3 regions of the Clostridium facile genome follow, and region 1 is predicted to be linked to each of the others. Evidence: riboswitches for the same ligand, from Rfam matches in the RefSeq annotation. Region 1 holds a riboswitch; each other region holds the start of a gene.
The links. A riboswitch is a leader RNA that binds a small molecule or an ion and turns the genes downstream of it on or off. The one in region 1 is predicted to bind thiamine pyrophosphate.
Positions count from the first base shown of each region.

Region 1 (4,093 bases):
AGGCCTTTTTACAGGGGCAATGATCCTTATTTTGATATTCTTCCCGAAACGCAGCGGCAAATTCTTCTTGAAGCTGGAGCCCTTGCTGCCGGTTTCCTCGGTGGAATTGTTCCATAGCGTCTATTTCTTTCTGATTTCCTTCAATTTTCATATCATAGCTCCTTTATTTTAAATGATATTTCAGGATAAAGTTAATACACATATGCTCAAAAAAGAAGAAAGAGGGATAGTAACTATCCCTCTTTCTTACATTAATCTAAGTGTTTTAATTTATGTGCGTATTTGCTATCCAAAGCATTTTGTTGTTCTGCTTGAGATTTGTATTTTGCTACAGCAGCAGTGGATTTTGCTACTGGTTGAAGGGTTCCTGCGCCAGCAACACATCCGCCTGGGCAACCCATCCCTTCTAGCAAGAATCCATTGCGTTTTCCTGCTTTTGCTAAGGTGAGCATTTTCTTACAGTTTTCCAAACCTTCTGCGTAGTCTACCTGTACTTCCCGATCAGGATCTATTTTTTTGATTGCTTCTACAACAGCGTTTGCAACACCACCACTTACAGCGAAGCCACGACCTGCACCTGTACCTTCATTCAATGGTTCATTGCCTTCCAGCAGGTTGAAATCAATATTCTTCGCTTCAAACATCCCCATAATTTCTTCAAAAGTCAATACAAAGTCAACATCACTGCGGATACTTCTTCTGGATGCTTCTAGTTTTTTTGCGGAGCATGGGCCAACAAATACCACTTTACAATCTGGATGTTCTTTTTTGATTAAACGTGCGGTCAGTACCATTGGAGTTAATGCCATGGAGATATAAGGCGCAAATTCTGGGAAGAGTTTTTTTGCCATAACAGACCAGGAAGGACAACAGGAAGTTGCCATAAATGGCTGTTCTTCTGGAACTTTCTTCAAGAAATCTTCTGCTTCTTCAATCGTACAAAGGTCAGCGCCAACAGCTACTTCTACTACATCGGCAAATCCCAGGTGGCGCATTGCGTCTTTGATTTTTTCAGGAGTTGCTTTTGGACCAAATTGTCCTAAAAATGCTGGGGCAACAGCGGCAATCACCTGGTCACCTTTTTTGATAGATTGGATTAACTGGAAGATTTGGCCTTTATCCGAGATAGCGCCAAATGGACAGTTTACAATACACATACCGCAGGATACACACAAATCATAATTAATTTGTGCACGGCCGTGTTCATCTGAGCCAATTGCGTTCATTCCACACGCTTTTGCGCAAGGACGTTCCATTTTTTGAATAGCACCATAAGGACAGACGGTTCTACAACGTCCACATTTAATACATTTTTCTTGGTCAATTACGGATTTTCCATGTGCGTCAAAGCTAATTGCCCCTTTTGGACAGACTTCGGAACATGGATGTGCTAAACATCCCTGGCATAAATTTGTCACTTCAAATTTCTTTTCCGGGCATTTGTTGCATGCAAAAGAGATAATATTTACCAGTGGAGGGTCATAATATTTTTCCGCAATTGCACTTTCAAAGATACCATCAGAGATTGGTTTGTTTTCATCTACTGGACGCAGTGGTAAACCAATACATAAACGCAGACGTTCCCCTACAATCGCACGTTCCAGGAAGATACTTTCACGGTAAGTAGCAATTTCGCCTGGAATAATTTTGTATGGCAGTTCTTCAATTTTTTTTGCGTAGTCTCCGCCTTCATAAGCCATACGGGCTACTTCGGTAAATACTTTACGGCGGATATCAGTTACAGATGTATAAATACCTCTCATGAAACAATTCTCCTTTTGCCTGTTAGTTTGTTTTTCATCGGCCAAAAATTGAGGACAATTTGCGCACAACAAGACCATTATCTATTATAGATAATACCATTTTTCTACCTTATTTTTCAATTGATTATCTTCCTAAAGATTGTCCTGTATCCATAGAAAATAATAAGAAAAATACACAAAAAATTTGCTGATTTTTCTTGTGTTATCACAAAATAAAATGCAATAAGCCAAAATATTCAATATTTTTTTGTGATAATTGCAGAATTTAGAATAATTTTTTTGGTGTTTTATCAATTTAGCATTTTTATTGACAAATAAAAAAACCAGTGCTACAATAAATTTAAAAATAAATAGAATATAAGCCGGGGAGCTTGTGATAGCAGGCTGAGAGGAAGTCATCAACTTCGACCCATAACCTGATTTGGATAATGCCAACGTAGGGATGTTGCGGAATGATAAAATTGCGGAATATGCTGGTGGCATATTCCGTTTTTTGTTTGTCTGGATCGGATCGGCTGTGTTCAAAAGGAGTGTTTTTATGAATTATCAAATTAAAAAACTAACAACTGCGGCTGTATTGATTGCGTTAGGGGTAGTCTGTTCCGCATTTTACATCCCGGTAGGCGCGTCAAAATGCTTTCCAGTACAGCATGTTGTCAATGTAATTGCAGGGGTAACACTGGGACCTGCCTATGGATTTGGCATGGCATTTGCCACTTCGTTAATCCGTGTTTTATTAGGAACAGGAAGTTTACTTGCTTTTCCAGGTAGCATGGTAGGTGCCTTGCTTTGTGGGATATTGTATCAGTATTTTGGTAAAAAGCTTTATTTGGCCTATATTGGGGAAGTATTTGGCACTGGTATTTTAGGTGCTTTGGTAGCTTATCCAGTAGCTACACTAATCATGGGGCAAGAAGCAGCGGCATTTGCTTATGTGGTACCATTTTTGGTAAGCACAGCGGGAGGAGCTACCATGGCTTTTGTGTTATTATGTGCTTTAAAAAGGGCAAAAGTGTTAGAACGTGTGCAAGTTTCCCTTGGTACAGCAAAACAATAAATAGAGTAGGAAGGTGCGAAATATGCTAGAAGGAATCATCCAAAACGTACGGGAACGGGTTCCCTTAATCCATTGTATTACTAATTATGTAACAGTAAATGATGTAGCCAATATATTGCTGGCATGTGGAGGCTCCCCGATTATGGCGGATGACCAGCAGGAGGTAGAAGAGATTACTTCTATTTGCGCTGGATTGGATATTAATATCGGAACATTGAATTCCAGAACAATTTCCTCCATGCTTTTGGCAGGAAAACAGGCAAATCGGTTGGGACACATTACCGTATTGGACCCAGTAGGAGCCGGTGCTTCCCAATTGAGGACGAACACAGCAAAATCTTTATTAGAAGAAGTAAAATTTACTGTTATCCGTGGAAATAGTTCTGAAATCAAGACGATTGCGGCGGGAAAAGGCAATACCCAAGGGGTAGACGCCAATGAATTAGACGCTATTACCGAACAAAATCTCCCGCAAGCGGTTGAATTTGCCACGAAGCTGAGTGAAAGTACAGGGTCTACCATCGCCATTACTGGGGCGATTGATTTGGTATGTGATACCACCCAGGCCTATGTCATCCGGAATGGACATCCTGTGATGTCTAAAATTACTGGTACAGGATGTATGTTAACAGGGGTGATCGCGGCTTATTGTGCGGCGAATTCAGATAGGGTTACCGAGGCAACTGTTGCTGCGATTGCGGCAATGGGGCTGTGTGGAGAATTGGCTTATCAAAAAATATGTGAAACCAATGGTGGGACTTCTAGTTTCCGCACCTATCTAATCGACGCCATGAGTAAAATGGAAGATGATATCCTGAAAGGAGGGGCGAAAATTGAAGTTTACACCAGATGATTTATTATTATATGCGGTTACTGACCGAAGTTGGTTAGGGGACCATGATTTGGTGGACCAGGTAGAAGAAACTATTTTAGCGGGGACGACAATCGTCCAATTGCGGGAGAAAGAATTGTCGGATAAAGATTTCCTAGCAGAAGCAGTCAAGATTCAGTCCGTTTGCCAGAAACATAATATCCCGTTTATTATCAATGATAATCTGGAAGTTGCGATTGCTTGTGGCGCTGACGGCATCCATGTAGGGCAATCTGACCTGGCAGCAAACCAGGTACGGGAACGCCTTGGGAAAGATAAAATTATTGGTGTATCAGCCCAAACAGTGGAGCAGGCTATACTTGCAGAACAAATGGGGGCGGATTATTTAGGGGTTGGAGCTGTGTTTTCTACCTCTACCAAATTGGATGCCAGTGATGTTTC
Region 1 covers NZ_JACOQK010000001.1:1,794,565-1,798,657, reverse strand. The annotation lists gene H8Z77_RS07465 (LPS biosynthesis protein) at 1-151, opposite strand, end outside; gene H8Z77_RS07460 (4Fe-4S dicluster domain-containing protein) at 252-1,763, opposite strand; TPP riboswitch at 2,117-2,223, shown strand; gene thiW (energy coupling factor transporter S component ThiW) at 2,302-2,820, shown strand; gene thiM (hydroxyethylthiazole kinase) at 2,843-3,673, shown strand; gene thiE (thiamine phosphate synthase) at 3,654-4,093, shown strand, end outside.

Region 2 (4,093 bases), 1.5 Mb from region 1:
AATTGCGGATAATATTTCTATAAAAAGCAATTTTGTAATTTTCGTTTTATATTGATAATGCTTTTTATCTCATCTTACCCCCTCAAACGGGAGGATAGCAATTCTGCTACCTCCCGTTTTTGTCGTTTTAGAAACTGATGCTGTTGTCAATACATCAGTTTTTACTTTCAAAATCGAGAAAAGTGAATTGTCAGCAAAAACTTTAGATATCAAAAACGGTGGCAAGGTATCACCAATTAACGAATTAGTACATTGCTAAAATAGTTTTGTAGTACTTTATTGAGCCTTCGGTTAGGCTTAGAGGCTGTGGCTTAAAAAAATAAAAACATTGCTTTTTTGAATAAAAACAACTTTTTATATATAGTTTAAACTAGAAAATGGTCTAGTTTTATTGAAAGTGTTTTTGAAATATTGAGAGAAAGTGAACTTATTTATGTTTTTTTTCATAGGATAAAACTGAATTGAAACAGAAAGGAGTTTGTGTTCATTGGATAATAATTATAAATTTGAAGAATATATGAGTGAAGTTATGCCAATGTCTTCTGGTTTGCGTTGTATAAAACCCAATCAGCCAGAGTGTAGAGATATTGATAGCCTTCCTTTAGCAATTGCCTATGTTCCAATCCAAAAATGGAAACGTACCTATGATACCGATGTAGCATTGGAACGAGGAACCATTTTTCCAGAACTGGATTTGCCATTTGTAGGGGAGGAGGAATCATAAATGATGAAATTAAATGAACGGGAACAGTTAATGAAAAAGTTGCAGGAAGCAGCTTTCGCTGTTTATGATGTTCAGCTTTATTTGGATACTCATCCTACTGACCAAGCTGCTTTAAGATATTTTGACCAGCAACGTCAAGCAAAACAAAAGGCGATGGAAGAATATGCAGCCAAATACGGTCCTGTTCGAGTAGAACAATCCAGTGGGGAACGTAAATGGAACTGGATAGAAGATCCATGGCCTTGGGAAATGGAGGATTAGCCCATGTGGAGTTACGATAAACGTTTACAATATCCTGTAAAGATTTCTCAGCCAAACCCAGCGCTTGCTAAAGTAGTAATTAGTCAGTTTGGCGGTCCCCACGGCGAATTAGGCGCATCTATGAGATACCTCTCTCAACGTTATAGTATGCCGTATAAAGAAGCCAAAGCAACATTGACCGATATTGGTACAGAAGAACTGGCACATTTAGAGATGGTTTCCGCTATTGTTCACCAACTAACAAGAAATCTTTCGATTGATGAAATCAAAAAATCCGGATTTGATGCTTATTATACTGACCATACAACAGGAGTATATCCCCAGTTTGCTTCTGGTACACCTTTTACAGCAGCAACATTTTCCTCTACCGGCGACGTTATTACAGACTTAACTGAAGATTTGTCTGCGGAAGAAAAAGCACGGACCACCTATGATAACCTTTTACGTTTAGTTGATGATCCAGATGTAAGGGATCCATTAAAATTTTTGCGTGCTAGGGAAATTGTACATTTCCAACGCTTTGGTGAAAGCTTGAGAAAAGTGCAAGATGAATTAAATAGCAAGAATTTCTATGCGTTTAACCCTGCATTTGACCGCAAGAAGAAAAGAAAGTAGCTTGAGATATACAAAGAGCCTTATCATCTTTGAATAGACCCATTTTATTGGGTTTATTCATCGATGAAAGGCCCTTTTTGCATGCTATTGTATTGTTATAATTTAATTGCTTTTTTAAGCGGAGGATAAATCAAGGATACAATAATAATACTGGAAACTAATGTAATAGCATTGTAAGGAAGGTTATAATAAAACGAATACCAAAATGGATTTTGTCCTTCTGGAGCAGAGCTAGCAAAAAGCAACGCGCCAGAAAGGTAATGGCTTAAAAATTTTAAAACCATTGATAATACTACTCCGATACATATTTCCCGTTTTTTTAATTTAATATTTGGTAAAAGGGCAGCTAAGCCACAAACAGCTAATGGAAGCAAGTAATCCAACAATACAGACCAAGGGCCAAAATATTTTGCTAATCCTAAAATAAATTGCATTATGGCACCTAAACAACCAACGATAACTCCATAGCCAACCCCCATTAAATAACTGGTTAAAAAGATTGGAATGATTGCAAATGATATCCAGGAACCGCCTTGTGGCATTTCTGGAATAACATTGTCTACATAGGTTAGCACTACTTGCATTGCTAAAAGTAGCGCCATATAAGCCATATTTTTAACAGTTAATTTGACAGAAAAGAGTTTTTTCATAGTAATTCTCCTGTTCATATGATTTTTTGAAATCGGAACAGATTTTGCTGTATTAAAAAACAATAAAAATAGCCTTTCTACAAATACGCAGAAAGGCTGGAATTTTTACAGCATAATACTCCCTACGCTGGCATGACCCAGATCAGGTATAAGGGTTAGGAAATAGTTCCTTCTCAGCCCTATGGCACCCCCGATTTCTAATTATTAGTTTATCTTTTTTTGGATGATTTGTCAAGTTTAACCTGTTTTCCCAGCAGATTTACAAATTTCGGCTAAGTCACAGCCTTCACATTTTGGTCCCCGTGCTTTACAAACATCCCGCCCAAATAATACTGTACGGTGGCAAAAATCACTGCTTTCCTCTGGTGGCAGTATTTTGCGTAGTTCCATTTCTACCTTTTTTGGTTCTTTTACTGAAACTAGCCCCAAACGATTGGAAATACGGATTAGATGGGTATCGGTTACAACAGCAGGTTTATGGAAAACATCCCCCATAATTAGGTTTGCCGTTTTTCTTCCTACCCCTGGTAATTTTGTAAGTTCTTCAATAGAATCGGGCAATTCGCCATGATAATCGCTGATTAATTTTTGACAAATTCCTACCAAATCTTTTCCTTTTGTATTTCCCAATCCGCAGGGTTTGACAATCGCTATAATATCATTTACATCCGCTTGAGCAATGGATTCCATGGTGGGATATTGTTCAAATAAATCTTTTGTTACAATATTTACTCTTGCATCGGTGCATTGGGCAGAAAGCCGGGTTGCTAATAAGAGCTGATAAGGATGCTGGTATGTTAAGGAACAAATAGCGTCTGGATACCGTTGTTTTAATAATTCCACTGCTTTTAACGCACGGTCTTTTTTTGTCATATGTCCACCTTCTTTTAAACTAGTAATTATTATTATTTATTATACCATAATGAAAAAAGTTACACAAGTTATTTTTTATCGACATAATATGATTATTTTTGCAAAAATATTGGTATCATAAGGCTAGTTAAAATTTTTCTTGATTGTTTTTGTTTGTTTGTAGTATAATATAAAGTAACAATTTGTTTCATACAAATCTATGTCTTTCTATATAAGCGATTCTAGTGTATGGTAAAGCTGTTATAATATGAACACGATACCATTGAACAAGGTGCTTTGAATACTATTTGGCTTCTACAATTTTTTAGTATGTCGTTAACATGTTGGACAAACTACATCTTTTTATAAAAACATCAATCGTAACTGAGGTGAATATACTTTGAATTCTAACTATGATATTGTGATTATTGGAGCAGGTACAGCGGGGCTTTCTGCCGCTATTTATGGTGTGCGTGCAGGCCTTTCCGTTTTAGTGGTTGAAAACCAGATGCACGGAGGACAAATTATTAATACACCGGATATTGTAAACTATCCTGGAATTGAAAAAATATCTGGGTATGAGTTTGCAAACCAACTATACCAACATGCAACTAATTTAGGGGCAAAAATTATTTATGAAGAGATTTCCGACCTTAATTTATTGGGGAGAATAAAAACGATTACTGCTGGTACTCAAACTTATTATGCGAAAACAGTTATTATTGCAACCGGAGCAAAACACCGGGATTTAGGTTGTTCTGGAGAAGAAGAATGGAAAGGTAGAGGGGTTTCCTATTGTGCTATTTGTGACGGAAACTTTTTTCAGGGACAGGACGTGTGTGTCGTAGGGGGTGGCAATACCGCTTTAGAGGATGCTCTATATTTATCGAAATTTTGCCGTACTGTACATTTAATCCATCGTAGCAAACAGTTCAAAGCAAGCCCTATGTATGTACAGCAAGCACAAAATACCAATAATATTGTATTCCAT
Region 2 covers NZ_JACOQK010000001.1:286,509-290,601, forward strand. The annotation lists gene H8Z77_RS01110 (spore coat associated protein CotJA) at 488-724, shown strand; gene H8Z77_RS01115 (spore coat protein CotJB) at 725-985, shown strand; gene H8Z77_RS01120 (manganese catalase family protein) at 989-1,600, shown strand; gene H8Z77_RS01125 (energy-coupled thiamine transporter ThiT) at 1,696-2,313, opposite strand; TPP riboswitch at 2,353-2,452, opposite strand; gene nth (endonuclease III) at 2,488-3,123, opposite strand; gene trxB (thioredoxin-disulfide reductase) at 3,503-4,093, shown strand, end outside.
Region 2: another riboswitch for thiamine pyrophosphate. It lies ahead of H8Z77_RS01125 (energy-coupled thiamine transporter ThiT); the one in region 1 lies ahead of thiW (energy coupling factor transporter S component ThiW).

Region 3 (4,093 bases), 1.3 Mb from region 1:
ATACATCGTTAAAGGATTTTCCAAAACTGTGATAGTCCTCATGGGGAAGCCCGGCAATTAAATCCAGATGAAGGTGGATGTTTTTGTTTTTCTGCAAGGCAGCTACTACCTGGGCAATTCGGTCAAAGTTATTTTTTCGGTGGATTTCCTTCAAGGTTTTTTCGTTGGTGGTCTGGATGCCAATTTCAAACTGGAAGAGCCCTTTTCTTGCGGTTTGTAAAAAGGAAATAGATTCTTCATCCAGTGTATCCCCATTGATTTCACAATGGAAATTGGTAATGCCATTATCATGTTCCGCTACATATTTCCAAATATGCAGGGCGTGATGCTTGTTGCAGTTAAACGAACGGTCTACAAATTTAACCTGTTTCACCCGATGGTCCAAAAAGAACTGTAAATCTTGTTCCACCCGTTGCTCCGAAAGCAGCCTTACCCCCTTTTCGATAGAGGAGAGGCAGTAAGCGCACTGATATGGACAGCCGCGGGAAGATTCATAATAGATAATCCGGTTTTGGAACTGTGCCATCCGTTCATCGTCATAAACAAATGGGATATCATCCAAACGCAAAGGGGGTTGAGGAGGGTTCTCGACCAATTGGGAACCAATTTTCCATGTTAGCCCTTTTACACTGTCAAGACTGACCTTATTCTGAAGAGCCTGTACCAATTCCGCAAAGGTTTTTTCCCCTTCACCACGGATGACCATATCCACTGGATAGGATTCTAGTAGTTCTTTGGAGTTGTAGCTCACTTCCGGTCCTCCCAATACAATAGTTATATCAGGAGCAACTTGTTTTAACTGCACCACAAGGCGCAAAATCATATCAATATTCCAAATGTAACAGGAAAAGCCCACAATATCCGGATGTTCCTCAAATAATTCCCGTAATATCAGCTCTTCCGGCTGGTTGATGGTGTATTCCCGTATTTCTGGCATAATGCCAGTATGTAGCTGTGTATATTTTTGTATACTTCGGATTGCCAAATTGGAATGGATGAACTTGGCGTTTAAAGATACTAGGATAAACTTCATATTCATTTCCTTCGATTGGTTAAAATTACATCAGAAAGCAAAGTTAAGCTCTGATGGTAAAATACATATTTTATTAGTATACCATATTTTTTGATTTATTTCATGAAAACATTTTAAAAAATCCGTTGCCCTATCAATCAAAACAAAACAACAAATTGATTTTATATAATCATAAAACTGTCTTATATGAGACAGTTTTTTAGAAAATCACCCTTATTTTTATGTTTTATTTTAGAATTAATAATAAAATAATCATATATATGTAAATTTTATCGTAAAACATGTCAAAATTGTGCAGCTTATCTGGAAAGAAAAAACTTGACAATTATCACGGAATAAGGTATGATAAGGGTAAATCATAGGAAGGTAAGGCAAAATTCTATGGAACATCCATACAATCCAGATGCTTTTCAAGCCAATGATCTGACTGAATCAGAAGCAGGGCGATTGGTGGAAACCTATATGGGGCTTGTTGTAAAACTTGCATCCAAGTTCCATGTGGACGGAATGGAGCAGGAAGACCTGATCCAAGAAGGGTTGATTGGGTTGCTAGACGCAATTCGCACCTATCAGTTGGATCGAGATACTTCGTTCCAGACATATGCCAGTACTTGTATCCGCAACAGGATTTTAAAAGCAGCTCAAAGTGCGGCTGCAAAAAAACATAGTTTGCTGAACCAATCCCTTCCTTTGGAAGAATCTATTGTAGTGGATTCTTCTGAGCCGGCAGACCCTGAGTTGTTGTTTCTTGCCAAAGAAAAACAACAGGAAATGAACCGGCAAATCAAAATACTTTTGTCTTCGTTTGAGAAGGAAACCTTGTTTTTGTATCTGCAAGGCTACAGCTACGATGCGATGTCAAAACGGCTGCATGTACCAAAAAAGTCGGTTGACAATGCCCTGGTTCGAATCCGGAAGAAGCTAAAGTTTTTAGTAAATTAGCGCATGTCCTATATCATCCATGGCCCGGTAGCTTAAAGCAGAGCGTTGTTTTTTCAAAGGTGATGGTGCGAATCCGTCTGGGGCAAATATTATTGTTATTTAAGAGAGGTTTTTCAAATGTACGAAGACAAAACATTAACTTGTAAAGAATGTGGAGCAGAATTTGTTTTTACCGCTGGTGAACAAGAATTCTACGCTGAAAAAGGGTTTGTTAATGAACCACAAAGATGTAAAAGCTGCCGTGATGCCCGTAAAAACGCATCCAAGGCAAGCAGAGAAATGTATACTGCAACCTGTGCTTCCTGTGGTGGAGAAGCAAAAGTTCCTTTCCAACCACGTGAAGACCGTCCAGTTTATTGCAGCGAATGCTTCGCTAAAATGAGAGAAGAATAATTTCTTTTTTTGATACCTTTTACCCGGGATTTTTATCCCGGGTTTTTCTATTTTACTTGACAATTTTTTGGTACTGTGGTAGGCTAATGGACAGAACTGAATAACAGGGGGAGCTTGTATGGCAGGCTGAGAGGAAGTAATCAAACTTCGACCCTAAGAACCTGATTTGGATAATGCCAGCGTAGGGATATAGGTTGTATTTCAGCAATACCTTCTTTGCGGTGGCAAAGCTGGGTATTGTTTTTTTATGCCCGGTGATACTCCGCCATTTGCTCGGCAGAGTTTAAAAATCCAAACCATGCAATGAAAGAAAGGATGTTTTGCCGTGTATACAACACAGATGGATGCAGCAAAAAAAGGAATTATCACCAAAGAAATGGCGGCTGTTGCCAAAGAGGAACAGATTCCGGAAACAGAGTTAATGGAACTGGTTGCGAAAGGCCAGGTAGTAATCCCTGCAAACAAAAACCATACCTGTTTAAAACCTCATGGGATTGGCAGCAAACTAAAAACAAAAATCAATGTTAATTTAGGAACCTCTAAGGACTGCCTGGATTTAGATGTTGAGATGAAAAAAGTAATGACCGCTGTTGATTTGGGTGCGGAAGCTATTATGGATTTAAGTTCATTTGGCGATACCCAGGTGTTCCGCAGAAAATTAACCGCCGAATGTCCAGCTGTTTTGGGTACTGTGCCAATTTATGACGCTGTGGTATATTATAATAAAGCGTTAAAAGCGATTACCTCCCAGCAGTGGATTGATATTGTAAAAATGCACGCCGAAGATGGTGTGGATTTTATGACCATCCACTGTGGCATCAACAAAGAAACCGCAAAGCGTTTTAAACAGGCAAAACGCCATACCAATATCGTCTCCCGTGGGGGTTCCATTATTTTTGCGTGGATGGAGCTGACAGGGAACGAAAACCCATTTTATGAGCATTTTGATGAAATTTTGGATATTTGCCAGCAATACGATGTTACTTTAAGCCTGGGGGATGCCTGCCGTCCAGGAAGCATCGAAGATGCGGGAGATATTTCTCAAATTGAGGAATTGGTTACCTTGGGCGAACTGACCATGCGGGCGTGGGAAAAGAACGTCCAGGTAATGATTGAAGGGCCAGGACATATGCCTTTGAACCAGATTCGTGCGAATATGGAAATTCAGCAGACCATCTGTAAAGGGGCGCCTTTTTATGTGTTAGGGCCTTTGGTAACCGATGTCGCTCCAGGGTATGACCATATTACCGCAGCCATTGGTGGTGCAATTGCCGCAACTTATGGAGCTTCTTTCCTCTGCTATGTGACACCGGCAGAACATCTTCGCCTGCCAACTGTAGACGATGTAAAAGAGGGGATTATCGCCTCTAAAATTGCCGCCCATGCCGCTGATGTTGCCAAAGGGGTAAAGGGTGCGAAAGACTGGGATTACCAGATGAGCGAAGCACGCCGCAACCTGGACTGGGAAAAACAGTTTGAGCTGGCCATGGACGGAGAAAAAGCAAGAAGATACCGTGCGGAATCCACTCCGGAACGGGAAGACACCTGTACCATGTGCGGAAAAATGTGTGCAGTACGCAATATCAATAAAATCCTGCGTGGCGAAGATGTAGACATCATGGATTAATAAACATAACAAAAAACAGCCAGCCTCATTTCAATAGGGCTGGCTGTTTACATTAGAGTAAAATTGAATCCATTTTGGTTCTGTCAGAGGGAAAGTTT
Region 3 covers NZ_JACOQK010000001.1:516,742-520,834, forward strand. The annotation lists gene H8Z77_RS02165 (B12-binding domain-containing radical SAM protein) at 1-1,033, opposite strand, end outside; gene H8Z77_RS02170 (sigma-70 family RNA polymerase sigma factor) at 1,415-1,975, shown strand; gene H8Z77_RS02175 (zinc-ribbon domain containing protein) at 2,093-2,368, shown strand; TPP riboswitch at 2,465-2,573, shown strand; gene thiC (phosphomethylpyrimidine synthase ThiC) at 2,709-3,995, shown strand.
Region 3: another riboswitch for thiamine pyrophosphate. It lies ahead of thiC (phosphomethylpyrimidine synthase ThiC); the one in region 1 lies ahead of thiW (energy coupling factor transporter S component ThiW).